DNA from 2 places in the Solwaraspora sp. WMMB762 genome. Region 1 is predicted to be linked to the other one. Evidence: riboswitches for the same ligand, from Rfam matches in the RefSeq annotation. Region 1 holds a riboswitch; the other holds the start of a gene.
What was found. Region 1 has a riboswitch for ZMP and ZTP ahead of glyA (serine hydroxymethyltransferase). Riboswitches for the same ligand answer to the same signal wherever they lie in the genome.

Region 1 (10,879 bases):
GCCGAACGCGGTGACCAGGCCGGGCACGATGACCGCGACCAGGGTGCCGTTCCAGCCGAGTTCGCCCATCAGGATGTAGAGGGCGACCACACCCAGCTGGTTGGGCACGGTGAGGGTCAGCACCACGACGACCATCAGCGCGTTGCGGCCGGCGAACCGCAGCTTGGCGAAGGCGAAGCCGGCCAGCGAGCAGAAGAACAGCACCGAGAACGTCACGATCGACGAGACGACAAAGCTGTTGCCCAACGACTGGACGAAGTAGACGTTTTTGAGGGTGAAGACCTCGTTGACGTTGTTGAGCAGTTGGCCGCCGGGCAGCAGCTGCGGCGGGATCTTCGCCAGGTCGGCGTCGGTGCCGCTGGCGATCACCACCATCCAGTAGAGCGGGAACGCGGAGAACAGGATGACCAGGCTGAGGAACAGGTAGGTCCAGAAGCTGCCCGGCGTACTCGCCGGGGCTCGGCCGACGTTGCTGGCGCTCATCTACGGCCTCCGCCCAGCCGGTTGGCGACCAGCGCGTTGACGACCGCGATGATCACGATGATCAGGAACAGCGCCCAGGACATCGCGGCGGCGTACCCGAGGTTGAGGTCCTTCCAGCCGACCTTGTAGATCAGCTGGGCGATGGTCTGGAACTGGCCGTTGGACCCGCCGGTGGCGGCCTGCGAGTTCTGCTCGAACAGCATCGGCTCGGTGAACAGTTGCAGCCCGCCGATGGTGGACAGGATCACGGTGAAGACCACCACCGGTCGGATCATCGGTACGGTGATCCGCCAGAGCTGCCGCCACGGGCCGGCGCCGTCGACCGCGGCCGCCTCGTAGATGTCGCGCGGGATCGACTGCATCGCGGCCAGGTAGATCAGCGCGTTGTAGCCGATCCATTTCCAGTTGACCATGGTGGCGATGGCGACCCACGACGCGGCCTTGCTGGACCGCCAGTCGATCGGCGCCTCGCCGCGCAGGTTCAGTACGTCGAGCACCCAGTTGGCGATGCCGAAGTCGCGGGCGAAGAAGACCGCGAACAGCAGCGTCGACGCGGTGATCGGGGTGATGTACGGCAGCAGGATGCCGACCCGGAACCAGGTCTGCGCCCGCAGCTTGCGGTTCAGCAGCGACGCGATGATCAGGGCCAGGAACAGCTGCGGCACGGTGGAGAGCAGGAAGATGCCGAACGTGTTGTACAGCGCGTTCCAGAAGCTGTCGTCGGTGAACAGCCGCCGGAAGTTCGCCAGCCCGGCCCAGCCGGTCAGGTCGGCGTTGTCCAGCCGCCAGTGCCGCAGCGCCACCACGCCGTTGAAGATGATCGGGAAGAGTCCGAAGGCGATGAAGAGGAGGAAGAACGGGGAGATCAGGATGTACGGCATGTACCGCATGTCGAAGCGGTGCATCCGGTTACGCCAGGTCGGGTCGGGTGGCGGTGCTGGTGGTGCGGCGCGGGTTGCGGACATGGATTGCCTCCAGATTCAGCCGTGCGACGGCCGGCCCGCAGCGTGGCGGGGGTGGGCGTCCGACCCGGTTTTGGTTCCCGCCGGAGACCCACCCCCGCCCGCGCGGCTCGCGGCCCGCGAGCGGTTACGCGTTCGTCGCCTTTTCGGCTTCCGCGATGGCTTCCGTCCACGCCTCGTCAGGCTTGCCTTCCAGGTCACCGCTCTGCAGCCGGTTGAGGACGTTCTCCACCGCGACCCGGACCGGACCGTTCTTGCGGCCGAGGTACTGCGGGGTGAGGTTGGCCGCGGTCGCGGAGAAGATCTGGCCGACCGGCGCGTCGTTGAAGAACGGGTTGGAGAACTCGACGATCGCCGGGTCCTCGTAGAGCGCCGGCTGCGACGGCAGGTTGCCGACCTTCTTGAAGATCTCGATCTGCTGCTCGGGCTGGATCAGCCACTCCAGAAACTTGTACGCCTCGTCGACGTTCTCACCCTGCGCGGGGATGGTCAGGAAGGAGCCGCCCCAGTTGCCGCCGCCACCGGGGATGGCCGCCACGTCCCACTTGCCGGCGGTGTCGGGGGCGGTGTTCTGGATGTGGCCCATCATCCACGCCGGGCAGGCCAGCACGGCGAAGTCGCCGTTGACGAAGCCGTTGTTCCACTCCGGTGAGAAGGCGGCGAGGTTGGCCGACAGTCCGGCGCCGACGACGGCGGCGGCGGTGTCGAAGGCGACCTTCGGACCGCCTTCCATGGCCAGGTTGTCGCTGGTGTCGAAGAGGCCGACCGGCTGCTGGCCGAGCACCGGGTTGAAGATGTTGGTGGCCGAGTCGACGAACTTCTTGCCGCTGGCCGCGACGTACTCCTCGCCGGTGGCGACGAACGACTCCCAGTCGGGCCAGAGGGCGGAGACCTCATCCCGGTCGGTCGGCAGCCCGGCCGCCTCGAACAGGTCAGTGCGGTAGCACATGGCCAGCCCGCCGACGTCGGTGCCGAGGCCGATCTGGGTGGCCCCGTCGGCGGACAGGGTCTGCTGCCACTTCCAGTCGAGGTAGCGTTCCTCGTACTGGCCGGCGCCCTTGTCCAGCAGGTTGACGAACTTGTCGGCCTGCTCGCGGAACTGGACGACGAAACCCTCGTCGATGGCGGCGATGTCGGCGGCGCCGGACCCGGCGATCAGCTTCTTCTGCAGGTCCTCGTGCTGGGCGTTGTACTCACCGGAGTTGAGGTTGATCCGCACGCCCGGGTACTCCGCCTCGTACTCGGCCTTGAGGTCGTCGAGGCCGAAGTCGCCCCAGTACGCGATGGTCAGGGTAGTGCCGTCGTCGTCGCTGCCGCCGCCGGGTTCGCCACTGCAGCCGGCGATCAGCAACGCGCCGGCGGCGCCGACCGCCGCCGCCGTACGCGTCCAAGGGGTCCAACGCCGCTTCATCCCATCCTCCGAACACAATTGGAAACGCTCCCAACATCGAGGAACGTCGACTGAACCGGATAAGTGAGGCCACGGTACGAGTGGCCCCGGCACGTGTCAATGGCGGATTAACGCCGTGGCCAACCCGTAACCTTGGTGACCCCGGTCACGCCACCATCGTGTTTGGTAGAGAGCTCACCGGTGCACTCTGCGCACCGGCGGCGGGGCGGCCGCCGCGCCCAGCCGCCGCCGGATATCGTTTCGGGCAGCAGACTTAACCGGGCAAGGCCAGCGGAACCCACCCACCGCACCGCCCACCACCCGGCTCGGCGCACCGCCTGGTGCACCGCCCTGACCAGCAGAAACGAGCCAGAAGGAGCGCCGCCGGTGAAACGGCCGACCATCGCCGACATCGCCCGCCGAGCAGGCGTTTCCAAGGGCGCGGTCTCGTACGCGCTCAACGGCCAGCCAGGGGTCTCCGAGGCGACCCGGCAGCGGATCCTCGCCATCGCCGCCGAGATCGGGTTCAACCCCAACAGCGCCGCCCGCGCCCTGTCCGGGGCCACCGCCAACGCCGTCGGCCTGGCGCTGAGCCGCCCGGCCCGGATCCTCGGCATCGAGCCGTTCTTCATGGAGCTGATCAGCGGCGTCGAGGCCGAACTGTCCGCCCGGTCGTACGCACTGACCCTGCAGGTGGTGGCCGACACCGAGGCCGAGATCGCGGTCTACCGGCGCTGGTGGGGTGAGCGCCGGGTGGACGGCGTGTTCCTCTGCGACCTGCGGCTCGACGACGACCGGGTGCCGGCGCTGGAGTCGCTGCAGCTGCCGGCGGTGGTGATCGGTGGCCCCGGGCACACCGGCTCGCTGCCGAGTATCTGGTCCGACGACGCGTCGGCCCTGGTCGAGACGGTCGAGTACCTGGTCGCGATGGGTCACCGCCGGATCGCCCGCATCGGTGGCCTGCCCGGCCTGCTGCACACCGAGATCCGCGCGGGCGCGTTCACCGACGTCTGCCGCCGGCTGGGTCTGGACCAGTGCGTCACGGTGCCGTCCGACTACACCGGCGAGGAGGGTGCCCGGGCCACCCGGCGGCTGATCAGCACCGCGGCCCGCCCCACCGCGGTGATCTACGACAACGACGTGATGGCGATCGCCGGCCTGGCGGTGGCCCAGGAGATGGGGCTGGCCGTGCCGGGCGACCTGTCGATCGTTGCCTGGGACGACTCGCCGCTGTGCCGCCTGGTGCATCCGCCGTTGACCGCGCTGGGCCGCGACATCCCGGCGTACGGTGCGCACGCCGCGCGGCAGCTGCTGGCGACGATCGCCGGTGAGCCGACGCAGGCGTACCAGGACGAGACGCCGCACCTGACCCCGCGTGGCAGCACCGCACCGCCACGCGCCGGCTGACCTGCCGTGGCCGGCCAGTGAACCGATTAAGTTTCCGGAGCGTTAAACGGTGCGAAAACCGCGAATCTCACTGCGTACCGTCGGGTCCACCCCGACCCGCCGACCACCGCGGGTTATGCTCGGACCGGTCACGTGACTGGCGCAGCGAAGGTGGAACCGACCACCGGGGAGCGACCATCGACGTGCGCCGCGCGCCTGGGTGCACCGTCGACGGCACCGTCATGTCCGGGGATGTCCCCGGCCGGCGGAGCCGCCCGACCCCAGGAGGGCACGCCGTGCACGTACCGCAGATCCCGCAACTGACCGCCACCGATCCTGAGCTCGCCGCCCTCGTCGAGGGTGAGGCCCGCCGCCAGCACGACAAGCTGCGCATGATCGCCTCGGAGAACTACGTCTCCGCCGCCGTGCTGGAGGCCAGCGGCACAGTGCTGACCAACAAGTACTCCGAGGGCTACCCGGGCCGGCGCTACTACGAGGGCCAGCAGTTCGTCGACCCGATCGAGACGCTCGCCGTCGAGCGGGCCAAGACGCTGTTCGGGGCGGCCCACGCCAACGTCCAGCCGTACTCGGGCTCCCCCGCCAACCTCGCCGTGTACCTCGCCTTTCTCTCCCCCGGCGACACCGTGCTGGGGATGTCGCTGCCGATGGGCGGGCACCTCACCCACGGCTGGTCGGTGTCGGCCACCGGCAAGTGGTTCAACTCGGTCCGCTACAACGTCTCCCGCGACACCGGCCGGATCGACTTCGACGAGGTACGTGACCTGGCCCGCCGCGAACGGCCGAAGGTGATCTTCTGCGGCGGTACGGCGGTGCCGCGGACCATCGACTTCCCGGCCTTCGCCGAGATCGCCCGGGAGATCGGCGCGGTGCTCGTCGCGGACATCGCGCACATCGCCGGCCTGGTCGCCGGCGGCGCGCACCCCTCGCCGATCGGCCACGCCGACGTGGTCACCACCACCACCCACAAGACGCTGCGCGGCCCGCGCGGCGCGATGATCCTCACCACCGAACAGCACGCCGCCGCGATCGACAAGGCAGTCTTCCCCGGCCTGCAGGGCGGCCCGCACAACCACACCACCGCCGGCATCGCCGTCGCGTTGCGCGAGGCCGACACCGACGACTTCCGCCGGTACGCCCACCAGGTGGTCGCCAACGCGAAGGCGCTCGCCGCCGCGCTGGTCGACCGGGGCTTCGAGCTGATCTCCGGCGGCACCGACAACCACCTGATCCTGGCCGACCTGACCGGCAAGGGCGTCGGTGGCAAGCCGGCCGCGCAGGCGCTGGACCGGGCCGGGATCGAGCTGAACTACAACACGGTGCCGTACGACCCACGCAAGCCGTTCGACCCGTCCGGCATCCGGCTGGGCACCGCCGCGCTGACCACCCGCGGCCTGACCGAGGCGCAGATGCCACAGGTCGCCGCCTGGCTGGACGACGCGGTGACCGCAGCGGTCAAGGACGACGGTGCCGCCCTCGACCAGATCGCCGGGGAGGTAGCCGACCTGCTGGCCGGCTACCCGATGCCCGGCTACGCCGCCTGACCTGCGCCGATCGCCGCCCGATCTGCGCCCACCCGCGCCTGACCTGCTCCCACCCGCGCCTGGTCTGCGGCCGTCCGGGTCAGTGCGACGGGGTGGGGAAGTCGGCGATGTACGCCTCGGTCCGCTCCGCAGGTGCGGGGCGGGCCAGGGCGTACCCCTGACCGAACCGGCAGCCGGCCCCCTGCGCCTGGCTCACCTGACCGTCCGTCTCCAGCCCCTCGGCGACGATCTCCAGCCCGAACCGCCGGCCCAGCCCAGCCACCGCTTCCAGCATCGGGTGGACACTGTCCGGGCCGGCACCGGCGCCGGCGACCAGCGACCGGTCGATCTTGACGACGTCCAGCGGCAGCCGCCGCAGCTGGGCGATCGACGCCTGGCCGGCGCCGAAGTCGTCCAACGCGATCCGCACCCCGTGCGCCCGCAGGTTCGCCAACTGCGCGAGGATCTGCGGATTCTCGGCAGCCGCCAGCTCCTCGGCGACCAGCGACTCGGCCACCTCGACGACGAGCCGCTCCGGCCCGATGCCCTGTGCGGCCAGCATGGCCATCAGGTCGGCCACGAAGGTGGTCGCGGCCAACTCTGCCGGGGCGACGTTGACCGACAGCCACAGCCCGTGCCCCTCCCGTGACCAGGACGCCAACTGCCGGCAGGCGGTGGCCCGCGCCCACCGGCCGATGTGGCCCAGCAGCGACAGTTCCCGGGCCACGGCGAGCAACTCGGCCGGCAGCACCGTGCCGAGCACCGGGCTGCGCCAGCGCAGCAGCGCCTCGACCCCCACCGGTTTGCCGTCGACCAGGTCCACCACCGGCTGGTACACCACGTCCAACTCGCCCCGCTCGGCCGCGCCCGGCAGCTCCCGCTCCAGGTCCAGCCGCCGGACCAGCTGTTCCTCCAGGTAGGAGTCGTACCACTCGACCCGGTTGCGACCGAGCTGGCGGGCCCGGCGGCGGGCCAGGTCCGCCCGGCGCAGCACATCGTCCGCCCCGGCGCCGCCGGCCACTTCGGCCATGCCGATGCTGGTCTGCAGCGCAACCACCGCGCCGGGCAGCTGGCACGGCTCGCGCAGCGCCGCGACCAGCCGCGCCCCGGTTCCGTACGCCAGCATCGGGCCGGCGACGGTGATCACCGCGAACTCGTCGCCGCTGAGCCGGGCGACCACGTCGTCCGGCTCCACCGTGTCCCGCAGCCGCCGCCCCACCTCGACCAGCACCGCGTCGCTGACCTCCCGCCCGTACTGCTCGTTGACGCCGACCAGCCCGTGCAGGTCGATGATCAGCAACGCACCGGGGTGGCCGGGCAGGTCCCGCTGGTTGGCGATCTGGCGCATCAGCTCCCGGCGGTTCGCCAACCCGGTCAGCTGGTCGGTGAAGCCGAGCTTGTACAGTCGCCGCTCCAGGTGCACCCGCTCCCCCACGTCGCGCACATGCACCACGAGCGCTCCGACCTCGGGCACCGTCCGCTGGTCGGACACGGTGGACTCGGTGTCCCGCCACCGACCGTGGCCGTCCCGCAGCCGGGCGGTGACCAGCGGGGTCCGACTGGTCGGTACCAGCCGGCCGGTCACCACGCCGGTCAGCACCGTGATCACCTCGGGGACGTCCTCCGGATGCATCAGCTCGATGAACGGCCGGCCGAGCACCTGCGCGTCGGCCAGCCCGAACAGCCGCGCGGCGGCCGGTGACTGCCACCGCACCCGCAGGTCATCGCCGAGGGTCAGGGTGAGATCGTTGCCGCCGGAGACCAACGACCGGAAGTGCGCCTCCTGAATGCTCAGCCGCCTGGCGTAGGACCGCACGTCGGCCGCGGCCATCATCTCCCGGACCACCAGCGTCGGGATCACCGCGAGGCCGAGCAGGACCGACGTACGGTCGAACGATCCCTGGGTCGCCACGTGGTATACGGCCGCCAGCGCGGCCACCACCGCCGGAACCGTCACCAGTGGATACGCGGCGAGCCGGCCGCGCACCGGAGTGACCGGCTGCGAGCCCGCGCGCTGCGCCCGCTGCGCACCGATGACCAGCAACAGCATGCCGCCGACCGCCGGGGCCATCGCCAGACACCAGAGCCAGCCCGCAGTGCCGTACGCGAAACAGACCGTCGGGGCGGCCAGCCCGATGAGCACCGCGCCGGAGCCGCCGGCACAGTACAGCACCGACGGACGCTGCCGCCGTACCGCCAGGGCGGTGACCGCGATGATCGCCCCGGCCCCGATCACGCTCAGCTCGACGAAGAGCACGGCCGACGGCACGGTGTCGACCGGCGACAGCAGCCAGCCGGCGAAGATCAGGCTGATCCCCAGGCTCAGCCCGTCGACCACCCGCCGCAGCCGCAGCCGCCAGGTCTCGGCGACGCCCGGCAGCAGCAGAATCGCCGCAAGGTGACCGGCCAGGGCGAGGATGAGCCCGCTGAGCGCCAGGCCGGTCCGGGCCGCCGCCGGGCTGAAGGCGGCGACGCAGACCGCGGTGGCGCCGCCGACGCTGGTCACGGCGAGCAGGCCGGCTCCGCGACAGTCCCGGAGGTCGCCGCTACGGGCGTGCGCGGTGACGGCCATCCGCGACAGCCGTAAACCGGGCATGCCAACGCCGAACAGCACCGCGCCGAGCACCGCGACGGGGGCGGTCAGCAGGCCGGCCGCGCCGGCGGCCAGCAGCAGCGCGGCGGCGCCGGCCGGTGCGGGCAGGGTCCAGCCGGGGGGTTGGGCCCGATGGGGGCGGGGACGGGTACGGGATGGTTCGGGGAACGCCTCAGGCACGGTGGCCGTCGCCTCCACGGAAGGGGTCGGGGCACAGCCGGGCCGGGTCGGCCCTCTGTGCCGGTCACAACGAACCAGTCCGGCGCCGGGTTACGGGGCGGTCACCGGAGATTTCCGTCGGGTTTCCGCACCGGCGCCGCCCGACCTACCCGGCAGCCGACACCCACCGGCCGGATGCCAGGATTGTCGGATGAGTCGCAGGGTAACTGTCCGGTTCCGGCCGCACCAGGCGATCATGCTGGCGGCGGTGATCGCGTTCGTCGGGTCGCTGCCGCTGGCCGGTGCCCGCTGGTATCTGCTGCCGGTCCTGCTGCTGCCGCTGGCGATCGCGATCTGGGCGGTCCGCTCCGGAACCGATGCCGACCCGGCCGGGCTCCGGGTGCGGGCGCTGATCGGCCAGCGCCGGATCGGCTGGTCGCGGGTGGCCGAGCTGGCGGCCGACCCGCAGGGCCGGGCGGTGGCGCTGCTCACCGACGGCGAGCGGGTACGGCTGCCCGCCGTACGGGCCGACGACCTGCCCCGGCTGATCGCCGCCAGCGGGCAACCGCTCGACCCGGCGACTCCGCCGACCCCGCTCAACCCGCCGACCCCACTCAACCCGGCGGCTCCGGCGACCGACGCGACCGACGAACCGGCCACGCCGCCGACTCAATAGCCGTCCACCACGACGTTGTCCAACGGCTCGCCCGCGGCCAGCCGGGTGACCTGCCGACCCGCCAGGGCGTACGCGCGAGGCAGCAGACCGCGTACCGACCCGGCGATGTGTGGACTGATCACCACGTTCGGCAACATCCATAGCGGATGGTCTGCGGGCAGCGGTTCGGGGTCGGTCACGTCGAGTACGGCGCAGATCCGGCCGGTGGACAGCTCCGCGGTGAGCGCTGCCGTATCGACCACCGGGCCGCGGGCGGCGTTGACCAGCAGCGCACCGTCGCGCATCGCGGCCAGCGCGGCCGCGTCGACCATCCCCCGGGTCCGGTCGGTCAGCGGCACGATCAGCACCACGATGTCGGCGTACGGCAACAGGGCGGGCAGCTCGTCGACGCCGTGCACCTGTTCGGCCGGCCGGGCGGTCCGGGCCACCAGCGTGAACTCCACCTCGAACGGGGTCAGCCGGGCACGCAGCGCGGCACCGATCGATCCCGCGCCGACGATGAGGACCCGTTTGCCGGCCAGCTCGTCGGTCGGGGCGAACCGCTCGTACGACCATTCTCGACGGGTCTGCGCCCGGATGAAGCCGGCGAAGTCGCGGACGTGGGTGAGGATCGCAGCGGCGATCCACTCCGCCGTCGACGAGTCGTGCACCCCGCGCGCGTCGCAGAGCGTCAAGTGCTCCGGCAGCCGCCCCACCCAGGCGTCGGCACCGGCGGACAGCAACTGCACCACCTGGAGGTCCGGCATCTTGCCGGCCAGCTCCGCCGCTCCGGGCCGGGCCAGGAACGGAGGCACCCAGAACCGCACGCCGGCGGGGTCGGACGGCAGCTGGGTGATGTCGGCGGCGACCTCGACGGTCACCTCGTCGGGCAGCCGGCCGAGCAGTTGCCGGCCGTGCTCGTGGGGGATCCAGACCTTCACCGGTCCGACGATAGCGGGCCTTCCGGGTCCGGCCCGCACAGGCCGGACATCACATGATCATCCGGTACGAGGTCGATCAAGACACGGACACATGCCTACTTGCGAGTACGTTACTCGTTCGAAAATGCACTTTATCGATCATGCTGCATTGTTCTATATTTGTATTCAAATCCCTGGCGCCCCGACGCATCGCGATACCGACGCGAGAACACGGGCGACAAGGTGAAACCAGGTCGCATTCCGTCGACTACCACCGTCGTCTTACCGACTCTCGCTTCGGGGAGGGAGCGATGGACAGTTACCCATCAACAATGATCTCGGACCCTCTGTTCGTCGGAAGGTTGAACCGTCGCCACCGGCGGGCGGTCGGTGCCGTACTGGCGGCGGCACTAGGCATGGTCCTGGTGATCGGGAACGCTTCCACCGGGTACGCCGACGGCGTACCGCACCAGGACGCGGCGGTCACCGAGGCCGGTGCCGGGACCCGACAGGCTCCAGACGAACTCGGCGCCGTGACCGCCACCGCCGCTGGCTACTCCCACAGTCTTGCCTTGCGCTCGAACGGCACCGTCGTCGCCTGGGGCTCGAACTATTTTGGGGAACTTGGCAACGGGCAATTCGACTGGGGTACGACGCCGGTCCCGGTACAGGTATGTGCGGTCGGCCAGATCGCACCGTGCACTCAGTTCCTCAACGGCGTGATCGCTATCGCAGCCGGCCAATATTACAGTCTCGCCCTGCTCCGAGACCGTACCGTCGTCGCCTGGGG
Region 2 (10,879 bases), 650 kb from region 1:
CGAACGGCACCTGGTTGACCGGCCTGTACGACGAACTCCTCAGCGGACGGCCGCCGGTCGGGGCGTACCAGAACTTCCCGGACCCGCACCTGGCCGACTGGCGGCGGGCCTACTACGGCGACAATTACCAGCGGCTGGTCGAGGTGAAACGCAAGTACGACCCGACCGACTTCTTCACCTACCCGCAGGGCATCGGTTCCTGCGGCTCCGTCGACGGCTACGCCAACCAGTGGTGTCCCCGCTGACCCGGGTACCCGGGTCAGCGGGGCAACGGCCGTCGAACCTGTCGGAAGCCTCGAACCTTTGATCAGGACAGGTCGAACCGGTCCAGCTCCATGACCTTGACCCAGGCCGCGACGAAGTCGGCGACGAACTTCTCGCCGGCGTCGCTGCTGGCGTACACCTCGGAGAGGGCACGCAGCTGCGAGTTCGAGCCGAAGATCAGGTCGACCGCGGTCGCGGTCCACTTGACCTCGTCGGTGGCCAGGTCACGGATCTCGTACACGTGCTCGCCGGACTCCGCCGCCTTCCACCGGGTGCCGGGGGAGAGCAGGTTGGCGAAGAAGTCGTTGGTGAGCACGCCGGGCCGGTCGGTGAGCACGCCGTGCGGCGTACCGCCGACGTTCGCCCCGAGCGCCCGCAGACCGCCGACGAGCACGGTCATCTCCGGGGCGGACAGGTCGAGCATGTAGGCCCGGTCGACCAGGAGGACCTCCGGCTGAGTCTTTTCGCCCGGCCGCAGGTAGTTACGGAACCCGTCGGCGCGCGGCTCCATCACCGCGAACGACTCGACGTCGGTCTGCTCCTGGCTGGCGTCGGTGCGGCCCGGGTGGAACGGCACGGTCACCTTGACCCCGGCATCGTGCGCCGCCTTCTCGACGGCGGCCGAGCCGGCCAGCACGATCAGGTCGGCGAGCGAGATCTTCGCGCCGCCGGCCGCGTTGAATTCCTGCTGGATGCTCTCCAGGGCGCTCAGCACCGTGGCCAGCTGCTCCGGCTGGTTGACCTCCCAGCTGCGCTGCGGTTCGAGCCGCACCCGGGCACCGTTGGCGCCGCCACGCTTGTCGGTGGAGCGGAAGCTCGCCGCCGACGCCCAGGCGGTGCTGACCAGCTGCGCGGTGCTCAGCCCGGAGTCGAGGACCTTCGCCTTGAGCGCGGCCACGTCGGCGTCGCTGACCAGTTCGTGGTCGACGGCCGGCACCGGGTCCTGCCACAGCTGGGCCTCGGGAACCCACGGCCCGAGGAACCGGCTGACCGGGCCCATGTCGCGGTGCAGCAGCTTGTACCAGGCCTTGGCGAAGGCCAGCGCGAACTCGTCCGGGTTGGCCAGGAACCGGCGGGAGATCTTCTCGTACGCCGGGTCGACCCGCAGCGACAGGTCGGTGGTGAGCATCGTCGGCTTGTGCTTCTTCGCCGGGTCGTGCGCGTCCGGAATGATCGCCTCGGCGTCCTTGGCCACCCACTGCTTGGCACCGGCCGGGCTGGTGGTCAGCTCCCACTCGTACCCGAAGAGGATCTCGAAGAAGCGGTTGCTCCACTGCGTCGGCTTGTCGGTCCAGGTGACCTCCAGGCCGCTGGTGATGGCGTCGCCGCCCTTACCGCTGCCGTACGTGCTCAGCCAGCCCAGGCCCTGCGCCTCGATCGGCGCGCCCTCCGGTTCCGGGCCGACGTGGGCGTCGGCGTCGGCGGCACCGTGGGTCTTGCCGAAGGTGTGGCCGCCGGCGATCAGCGCGACGGTCTCCTCGTCGTTCATCGCCATCCGGGCGAACGTCTCCCGGATGAAGTGGGCCGCCGCGAGCGGGTCCGCGTTGCCGCGCGGGCCCTCCGGGTTGACGTAGATCAGGCCCATCTCGGTGGCGCCTACCCCGGTCGCCATCTCCTTCTCGGAGAGGTAGCGGGCGTCACCCAGCCAGGTGTCCTCCGGGCCCCAGAAGATCTCCTCCGGCTCCCAGACGTCCTCCCGGCCGAAGGCGAAGCCGAAGGTCTTGAAGCCCATCGACTCCAGGGCGACGTTGCCGGCCAGCACCAGCAGGTCGGCCCAGGAGATCTTCTGGCCGTACTTGGCCTTGACCGGCCAGAGCAGCCGGCGGGCCTTGTCCAGGTTGGCGTTGTCCGGCCAGCTGTTCAGCGGGGCGAAGCGCTGCCCGCCGTCGCCGGCGCCGCCCCGGCCGTCCTCGATCCGGTACGTGCCGGCGGCGTGCCAGCTCAGCCGGATCATCAGCCCGCCGTAGTGGCCGAAGTCGGCCGGCCACCAGTCCTGCGAGGTGGTGAGAACCTTGGTGATGTCCTGCTTGAGGGCCTCGACGTCGAGCTTGGCGAACTCCGTGGCGTAGCTGAAGTCCGCGCCCAGCGGGTTGCCCTTGGGCGAGTGGGCGTGCAGCACCGACAGGTCGAGCTGGTTGGGCCACCAGTCCCGGTTGGTACGCGGCCGCCCGCCCGTTTTGGGAGTTGGCGAGTCGATCGCCGGGTTCTCGCTCTCGCTGCCGTGCGCGGTCACCGAGTCGTGGGCGACCGGGCAGCCGGACGCCGCCATCTTGTCCACACCCTGTGCGCTGGTGGGACCGTTGTTCTGGATGTCGCTCATCAGTTCCCTTCCGGATTGGCCGATAACGAAGTGGCGTTGTCGGTCGCACAGCCGGGGCAGGTGCCCCAGTAGACGACCTCCGCCTCGTCGACCGTGAAACCGTGGTCGTCGGAGGCGGTGAGACAGGGGGCGGATCCGGTGGCGCAGTCGACGTCGGCGATCACGCCGCAGGAGCGGCAGACGACGTGGTGGTGGTTGTCCCCGACCCGCCGCTCGTAGCGGGCGGTCGCGCCGGCCGGCTGGATGCGCCGTACCAGCCCGGCGTCGGTGAGGACCCGCAGCACATCGTAGACCGCCTGGTGGGACACCGTCGGGTGGTCGGCGCGCACCAGGTCGAGCACCGTGTCGGTGTCGACGTGCGGGCGGTCGCGTAGCGCCGCGAGGACTGCCAGCCTCGGCCGGGTCACCCGCAACGAGGCCGCCCTCAACTGCGCCTCGAGGTCGGATGTCACCGGGCCACGATAGGCCGTTTTCTGGAATCATTCAAGTTTCCGCGCGGTGGGCCGTGCGGGTGTCACGATGGGCGGAAACCTGCAGGTCAGGCCGGGGGTGGCGGATCTGTCAGGCCGGGGATGACGGCCCAGCCGGCGCTATCGGCACGGGGCGGTGCAGCGACGCGTGCGGTGCAGCGACGCGGCGGACCGTGGATCGCTCGATGACGATCCGCGGTCCGCCGCGTTCAGAGCTTGCCTGCTATCCGGCCGTACAGGATCTGATCTGGGGCCGGGCCCAGGAGTTGCCGTTGAACATGGTGGTGAAGCCGAAGACGTTGCCGTTGCCGTTGGCGCGGATGGTCATCACGTTCCCACTGGAGTCCCAGGTGGGGTTGCCGTTCCAGGTGGCCGAGATGCGCTGCGGCGGGGTGATCGCCACCACGACGGTCCAGTTGCTGGTCCCGGTGACCGTCACGGAGGTGTTGTAGCGGTCGCCCCAGACCTGACCGGTCGACATCGTCGCGGTGCAGGTTCCCGGGCCCGGCGTCGTCGGGTCGGGGGTAGGCGTCGTCGGGCTGGGCGTCGTCGGGCTGGGCGTCGGCGTGGGAGGTGGCGTCGGCTGATCCGGCAGCAGGGGACAGCTGTTGCGGTATCCGGCGATGCCGCTGGAGTCCATCAACGGGCACAGGAACTGGGTGTACCGCGAGTCGCTGTCGACGAAGGTCTTCAGCCAGGGGATCAGGATCCGCATTTCGAGGTTGTTGGGCCGGGTCGGGAAGAGATGGTCGGCACCGACGAACTCCATGTAGGCGCGCTCCGTCGTGGACGGCAGAGCGTTGTACAGGTCGGTGACGTACGACGGGGCGACCACCGTGTCGTTGGTGCCGGCGATCATCAACGTCGGCACCTGGTTGTTGGCCGGGGTTCCCGACGGCATGAACGGGGTGAGCCCGACAGCGGCCTTGAGGGAGGACCGGTTACCGGCCGCGTGGAGTGCCCCACCGCCGCCCATCGAGTGACCGATCACCGATTGCCGGCTGGCGTCGATCCGGTCGCGGACCGGACTGCTCTGGGTGAGCCAGTCCAGCGCGGCGAGCAACTGGGTGCCCCGGGCGGTGTCGAAGTCGTTGGTGCTGTTGGTCTCGACGCCGATGACGACGAAGCCGAAGGACGCCAACCAGTGCCCCATCCAGGCTTCCTCGTCGGCGAACCGTGCGGTGTAGCCGGGCACGATCGCCACCGCACCGAAGGTGCCCTGGCTGGTGTCGGTGGGGTAGTAGATCGATCCGCCGTTGAATCCGTTGCCGGGGGACACGCTCATCTCGGCGGTGGCGAAGGTGCCTCTGTTGGCGGCCACGCTGTCGCGGGTGGGGTCCGGGCCGCGCTGGTACGGGTTGTCGCCCGGCGGTGGGCTGGGTGACGGGCTGGTGCTGGGCGACGGGCCGGCGGTGGGCGAGACCGACGGCGACGGGCTGACCGGGGTGCCGCCGGCGTTGAGTGCGGCGAGGGTGGCGTCGTACGCCTGCTTCTTGTTGCCGTTGTTGTCGAACAGTAGTGGGGTGCCGTAGCTGCGCCAGGAGTCGCTGTCGCGGATGCCCCAGACGGTGATGCCGGTGCAGCGGGCGATGGCGAGGCAGTCGTTGACGACGCCGCGGAAGGCGTTGGCCTGGCTGCTGCCGGAGCCTTCGATGTCGAGTTCGGTGATCTGTACGTCGACGCCGAGGGCGGCGAAGCTGGACAGGGTGGTGCGGTAGTTCGAGGGGTAGGGGGACTGGGAGTTGAAGTGTGACTGCAGGCCGACGCAGTCGATGGGTACGCCGCGTTGTTTGAAGTCGCGGACGAGGTTGTAGGCGGCCTGGGTCTTGGCCCAGGACCAGTTGTCGATGTTGTAGTCGTTGTAGCAGAGTTTGGCGTCGGGGTCGGCGGCGCGGGCGGCGCGGAAGGCGGCTTCGATCCAGTCGTTGCCGGTGCGTTGGAGGTTGGAGTTGCGGCGGGCGCCGGAGTTGCCGTCTTCGAAGGCTTCGTTGACGACGTCCCAGGTGTGGATTTTGCCTCGGTAGTAGGAGGCGACGCGGGTGACGTGGTTGAGCATGGCCTGGCGGAGGGCGTTGCCTTCCATCTGTTGCATCCAGCCGGGTTGCTGGGAGTGCCAGGCGAGGGTGTGGCCGCGGACGGCCATGCCGCGGGAGATGGCGTGGTTGACGATCCGGTCGCCGTTGGTGAAGTTGAACTGGTTCTGTTGTGGTTCGGTGGCGTCGAGTTTCATCTCGTTTTCGGCGGTGACGCTGTTGAACTCCCGGTTGAGGATGTTCACGTAGGTCGAGTCGCCGAGTTTGTTGGCGGCGACGGCGGTGCCGAAGTAGCGGCCGGACTGGGCGGCGGCCGCCCCCAGGGTGGCCTCGTCGGCGTGTGCCGGCGTGGTCGCAGTCAATGCGGCCACGGCCGCGACGAGCGTGGCCGCGGCGGCCGACAGTCCGAACGCCAGACGGCGTCCGACGGGTCTTGCCATGGGATACATGACCTTCCCTTCTGACAGAAGTTAGGCCACGCCTGTCGAGGCGTGGTTCGGGGCCGTGCACGTGGTCCGGTCGTCGTTGGACAGGCAGCGTCAAACCGAGCCGCGGCCCGGGATGGACGGAGGCTGCGTCGAACGCCACGCGTGTGAGCGTTAGCGCGCGCGTGGGTGGCGTGGCGGTGGGTGCCCGGCTCCTGGTGGACGACCAGGTTGCAGGGGCGCCTGCCCTCCCTGCATCCATAGACTGTGAGCGATAACACCTCTGGCGTCAACAAGTTCCGGCAAACTTCCGGAAAAAGTTCAGTGCCGTACCTCGATGTCATCCACGAGCTGTAGCGCAGCATGGCTGAGTTGTCCGAGCTGACAAGGTTGCCGCTTCCTGGGCGGGCGACGACCATGAACCTAGTCGACCGATGTAGACAGCGAGTTCATTTCCGGAAGAGTTTCGGTACCAGGTCCAGAGAGGGAGCCGGGTGCCCCCGGCGCGGTATTCTCGGCAGTCAGTGCGACTGGCGGCACGGGATGGTGGACCATCGGGGAGCCGGCCACGGGAGTCGACCGCCTGGGCTCCCGTCCGAAAGGACTCCCATGCCCACGACCGCTCGACTGCTGCCCGGCGCGCCGGTGGCCGAAGCCGTACTCGCCGATGTCACCCGGCGGGTGGCCGTCCTGCGCGAACGCGGTGTCAGACCCAGCCTGGCCACCATTCTGGTCGGCGACGACGACGCCAGCGCCGGTTACATCCGCCTCAAACAGCGCCAGGCCGCCGAGTTGGGCTTCGACTCACCGCACCGGCATCTGCCCGCCGACGCCACCCAGGACGACCTGCTCGAGGTGATCGCCGGGTTCAACGCCGACCGTCGGGTGCACGCCGTCCTGATCCAGTACCCGGTCCCGGGCCACCTCGACTACGACGCCGCCCTGCAGAGCCTCGACCCGGACAAGGACGTCGACGGGATGCACCCGCTCAACATGGGTCGCCTCGCCGTCGGGATGCCGGGGCCCGTGCCGTGCACCCCGGCCGGGATCGAGACGCTGCTGGCCCACCACCGGGTCCCAATCGCCGGCCGGGAGGTGGTCATCCTCGGCCGGGGCGCCACCCTCGGCCGACCGTTGGCCATGCTGCTGGCCCAGAAACGCCCGACCGCCAACGCTGCCGTCACCGTGGTCCACACCGGAGTCGCCGACTGGCCCCGCTACACCCGGCGCGCCGAGATCCTGATCGCGGCGGCCGGCGTACCCGGCATCATCCGGCCCGAGCACGTCCGGCCCGGAGCGGTGGTGATCGGCGCCGGTGTCCGCTACGCCGGCCGCCGCCTCCTGCCCGACGTCGACGAGGCCTGCGCCGAGGTCGCCTCCGCGATCACCCCGCGCGTCGGCGGCGTCGGACCGACCACCGTCGCCATGCTGTTCCGCAACGCCGTACACAGCGCCGAACGGGCGACCAGGTAGGAGCCGCGGCCCGGCCCCGAGCAGCTTCCACCGTGGTCGTCGACCCTTCGCGGTGTGCTACCGGGTCGGGCGTACCTCGTCGGGGAGCGGCTCGCGGCGGGTCAGCCACTCTGTGGGTATCCCGCCCGGTCCGGAGCCGGTGTACGCGGCCACGATCCCCCCGACGATCGCCGCGGTCGTATCGACGTCACCGCCGGCCTCGACACATGCGCGGATCGCCGCCGGGTAGTCGTGGAGCCGGGTCGCGGCGACCCACAGCGCGAACGGGACGGTGTCGAAGGCCAGCACCTGCGCGCCGTTGCCCAACTCGTACGCCGCTTCGGCGACGCCGACCCCCAGCAACCGCCTGGCCCGGACGATGCCGGACATCAGTCGGCCGTCGATCAGATGGGCCAGCACCACGTCGAGTAGTTCGGCAGGCTCGGGCCGCGACCGGGTCAGCCGGCACCAGCCGGCTTCCGCCGCCGCGATGGCGACGGCGACCGCGCCCAGGATGGCTTCCGGGTGGGCGTGGGTGACCTCCGCCGACCGCCAGGCCTGCCGAGCGGCGGTACGGTTGTCGCCAGCGTGGAACGCGCCGAGCGGGGCCACCCGCATCGCCGCGCCGTTGCCCATCGATCCCTGGCCGTCGAACGCCGCTGCGGCCGCGTCCCGCCACCCGACGCCCTGGCGGACCTGGCGCAGCAGGACCACCGCGCCGGCTCCGTAGCCACGGTACGGCTCGAAATGTTCGGCGAACCGGGCAGCCAGGCTGTCCTGGTCGATGCCGTCATGCTCCCGCAACTCGGCGACGATCGAGCAGGCCATCTCGGTGTCGTCGGTCCACGGCCACGGCCCGGCCGGCGGGCCCCCGTCGAGCAACGCGGCAAGGCTGCTGCCGGGGACGAAGAACTGGGCGCCGAGGGCATCACCGACGGAAAGCCCGTCAAGACTGTCGTAGCAGAGGTCGAGCGACGTCATGTTGCAGCAGACTCTGCCAGTTACGTCGGTGGTTCGGAAGGCCGGAGCCACCGCGGGTCACCGTCAACTTCGCAGCTGCGTGTTGAGCCGGGCGGCCTGCCGGGTGAGATGGTCGCGCTCGGGCAGGCTGGGCGCTGACCGGGCGGCCTTGGCGTAGAGCCGCGCTGCGGTCACCAAATCACCGTCGCGCTCGTGCAGATGTGCCGCGACGGCGGTGTGCCGGGGCAGGGACGGATCGAGTTCTGCCAGGGCAGCCAGACCAGCTCGCGCACCGTCGGCCTCGCCGACCGCGACAGCCCGGTTGAGTCGCGCCACCGGGCTGTCGGTGCGGCGCACCAGTTCGTCGTACCACTCGACGATCTGCACCCAGTCGGTCTCCTCGACGGTCCGGGCGTCGGCGTGCAGCGCGGCGATGGCCGCCTGTGCCTGGAACTCGCCCAGCCGGTCGCGGGTGAGCGCGGCCTGGAGCACGTCGATGCCCTCGGCGATCAGAGCGGTGTCCCACCGGCTGCGGTCCTGCTCGGCGAGCGGCACGAGCCGGCCGTCGGGGCCGGTCCGTGCCGGACGCCGGGCGTGGTGCAGCAGCATGAGCGCCAGCAGGCCGGCGACCTCCTCGTGATCGATCATGGTCGCCAGCTGGCGGGTGAGCCGGATCGCCTCGGCGGCGAGGTCGACGTCGCCGGAGTAGCCCTCGTTGAAGACCAGGTAGAGCACGCGCAGCACGGTGGCGACATCACCGGGCTGATCGAACCGGACGTCGCCGACGGTCCGTTTAGCCCTGCTGATCCGCTGGGCCATGGTCGTCTCCGGCACCAGGTATGCCTGCGCGATCTGCCGCGTGGTCAGGCCGCCGACCGCCCGCAGCGTGAGCGCGACCGCCGAGGCCGAGGTCAGGGCCGGGTGTGCGCACAGGAAGTACAGCGCCAGCGTGTCGTCCACTGCGGTGCCCTGCCCGGGCATCGGTTCGGCTTCGACCAGCTCCTCCCGCCGCCGCCGGGAGGTGTCGGCGCGTAGCGCGTCGAGGAACTTGCGCCAGGCCACCGTGACCAGCCAGCCCTTGGGGTCGAGGGGTGGGTCGTCGGGCCACCTGCGTACCGCCTCGACCAGGGCGTCCTGCACGGCGTCCTCGGCCGTCGCGAAGTCGGCTCCGCGACGGACGAGGACACCGATCACCGCAGGGACCAGCTCCCGCAGCTGGGACTCGTTCACTCGGTGGCCGTGGTCTGCTCGCCGTAGGCCGGTCGCACCTCGAGCCATTCGTGGATCGGCTTGCCACCCGCGCCGGGAGCCGCGGACAGTTCACCGGCGAGCTCGATCGCGCGCTCGTAGGTCTCGACGTCAATCACCATCCATCCAGCGACCAGGTCCTTGGTCTCGGCGAACGGGCCGTCGGTGACAGGTGGCCGCCCCTCACCGTCGTACCGGACGAACGTACCCTCCGGGGAGAGCGCCTGCTCGCCGACGTACTCGCCGGTGCTCTGCAGCCGGGTGGCGAAGTCACGCATGTACTGGATGTGGGCCGTGACCTCCTCCGGCGTCCATTGATCCATCGGTGCGTCGTTGACCGCCGCCGGCGCGCCCCGGTAGTGCTTGAGCAACAGGTACTTGGCCATCTTGGTCTCCTTGGTGAGGTACGGCCCCATTGTGGCCGTGTTCGCACCTGGGACGGAGCCGCTCCTAGGTTCTCGACATGCCGGCGCGAGATTTCTCAGATTCAACATCGACGACCTCCGAGTGCCGGTCACCCCAGGTTCCTCTCCCGTACGGCGATGAGCAGCCGGTCGACGGCGGACCGGTCAGGTCGGTCCGGCAGTACGGTGCGCGCCGCCGCGTCTTCGAGCTCGGCCAGCAGGTCCGCCGCCCAGCGGGTGACCGCCGGCCACGGCAGCTCGCCGCGCCGGACCGCGAGCAGCCGGTCCCGCAACGGTCCCACGTCGACCAGGACCTCGCCGGTCCGCAGCACGTGCGTACCGGCGGTCAGCAGCCGGATCATGTGCATCGCCTGCTTGTGGTTGGTCTCGCCGGTGCGTTCGCGGCGGGCAGCCACCCGGTCGAGCTGGTCCCGGGCGTAGCCGCCGTACGTCTGGGCGAGCCGGGTCGACAGGAACGCCTGCCGGACCGCCACCAGCTGCTCGCCGTCTTCGCGCAGCGTCTCGATCAGCGGGGACCAGAGCACCTCCAGGACGGTCGGGTTGCCCTGCAGCGCCAGGGTGCAGAAGCGTTCGAACTCCCAGGAGAACTGCTCCGGCGCAGGCCCGTCGAGGTGGGTGGGCGGCTTGTCCAGCCGCCAGAACGCTCGGGTCGGGGCCACGTACACGCCGCGCCGGTCGTAGTCGGAGTCCGGCCCGTGCAGCCCGTACGCCCGGGATCCGACGACGACGGCGAGTACGGTGTGCCGCTCGACAAGCTCGCTCACGCCCGGCACGTTACTCCTGGCCAGGTGGTGCCCCGGGCGGACACTGTTGCTCGACCGGGCGAGGATGGGGCGATGGTGGATTCGTCCTGGGCGGCGGTCGGCCTTCGGCCGTATCTGGACCGTTTCCTGTGCGAGTACGGGCTGACCGAGGCAGGCCTGGGCGATCGGCTCCGCGCCCGTCCGGCGCGGTCCTGGATCGACGGCGAGACCTTCGACGACGAATATCTGGTGCACGATTCGGTGTTGCATCCGCACGGCGAGTTCCCGTGCGCCGGTGACGCGGAGGCTCTTGCCTTCTGCGAGGAGATCGCGGACCTGATCGTCTCCCGGTACGGGTCGACGCGGGACGCGGCGGTGGCAGTGGTCAACCGGCAGTGGTCCGAGGCCGAACCCGGGGAGCGTTCACCACGGGTGTGGATCGTCGGCTCCGACATCGTCTACCACGAGACGCCGGAGTACTGGGCCGAGTTCATCGTCGACCGTCACAGCGTGAGCTGAAAATAGCGGTAGCGGGTGTC

Region 2: linked by a shared signal. The riboswitch ahead of ACN27J_RS27530 (bifunctional 5,10-methylenetetrahydrofolate dehydrogenase/5,10-methenyltetrahydrofolate cyclohydrolase) and the one ahead of glyA (serine hydroxymethyltransferase) in region 1 are both predicted to bind ZMP and ZTP.

The regions. Positions count from the first base shown of each region.
Region 1 covers NZ_JBMHMD010000001.1:6,772,535-6,783,413, reverse strand. The annotation lists gene ACN27J_RS30605 (carbohydrate ABC transporter permease) at 1-483, opposite strand, end outside; gene ACN27J_RS30600 (carbohydrate ABC transporter permease) at 480-1,448, opposite strand; gene ACN27J_RS30595 (ABC transporter substrate-binding protein) at 1,573-2,856, opposite strand; gene ACN27J_RS30590 (LacI family DNA-binding transcriptional regulator) at 3,223-4,242, shown strand; ZMP/ZTP riboswitch at 4,366-4,450, shown strand; gene glyA (serine hydroxymethyltransferase) at 4,518-5,783, shown strand; gene ACN27J_RS30580 (putative bifunctional diguanylate cyclase/phosphodiesterase) at 5,863-8,535, opposite strand; partial or broken gene ACN27J_RS30575 (PH domain-containing protein) at 8,726-9,085, shown strand; gene ACN27J_RS30570 (2-hydroxyacid dehydrogenase) at 9,184-10,110, opposite strand; gene ACN27J_RS30565 (RCC1 domain-containing protein) at 10,623-10,879, shown strand, end outside.
Region 2 covers NZ_JBMHMD010000001.1:6,120,588-6,131,466, forward strand. The annotation lists gene ACN27J_RS27510 (FAD-binding oxidoreductase) at 1-245, shown strand, start outside; gene katG (catalase/peroxidase HPI) at 308-2,584, opposite strand; gene ACN27J_RS27520 (Fur family transcriptional regulator) at 2,584-3,036, opposite strand; partial or broken gene ACN27J_RS27525 (endo-1,4-beta-xylanase) at 4,421-5,527, opposite strand; ZMP/ZTP riboswitch at 6,029-6,108, shown strand; gene ACN27J_RS27530 (bifunctional 5,10-methylenetetrahydrofolate dehydrogenase/5,10-methenyltetrahydrofolate cyclohydrolase) at 6,122-6,985, shown strand; gene ACN27J_RS27535 (ADP-ribosylglycohydrolase family protein) at 7,043-7,945, opposite strand; gene ACN27J_RS27540 (RNA polymerase sigma factor) at 8,009-9,154, opposite strand; gene ACN27J_RS27545 (YciI family protein) at 9,151-9,558, opposite strand; gene ACN27J_RS27550 (DNA polymerase beta superfamily protein) at 9,687-10,361, opposite strand; gene ACN27J_RS27555 (hypothetical protein) at 10,434-10,859, shown strand; partial or broken gene ACN27J_RS27560 (GNAT family N-acetyltransferase) at 10,844-10,879, opposite strand, start outside.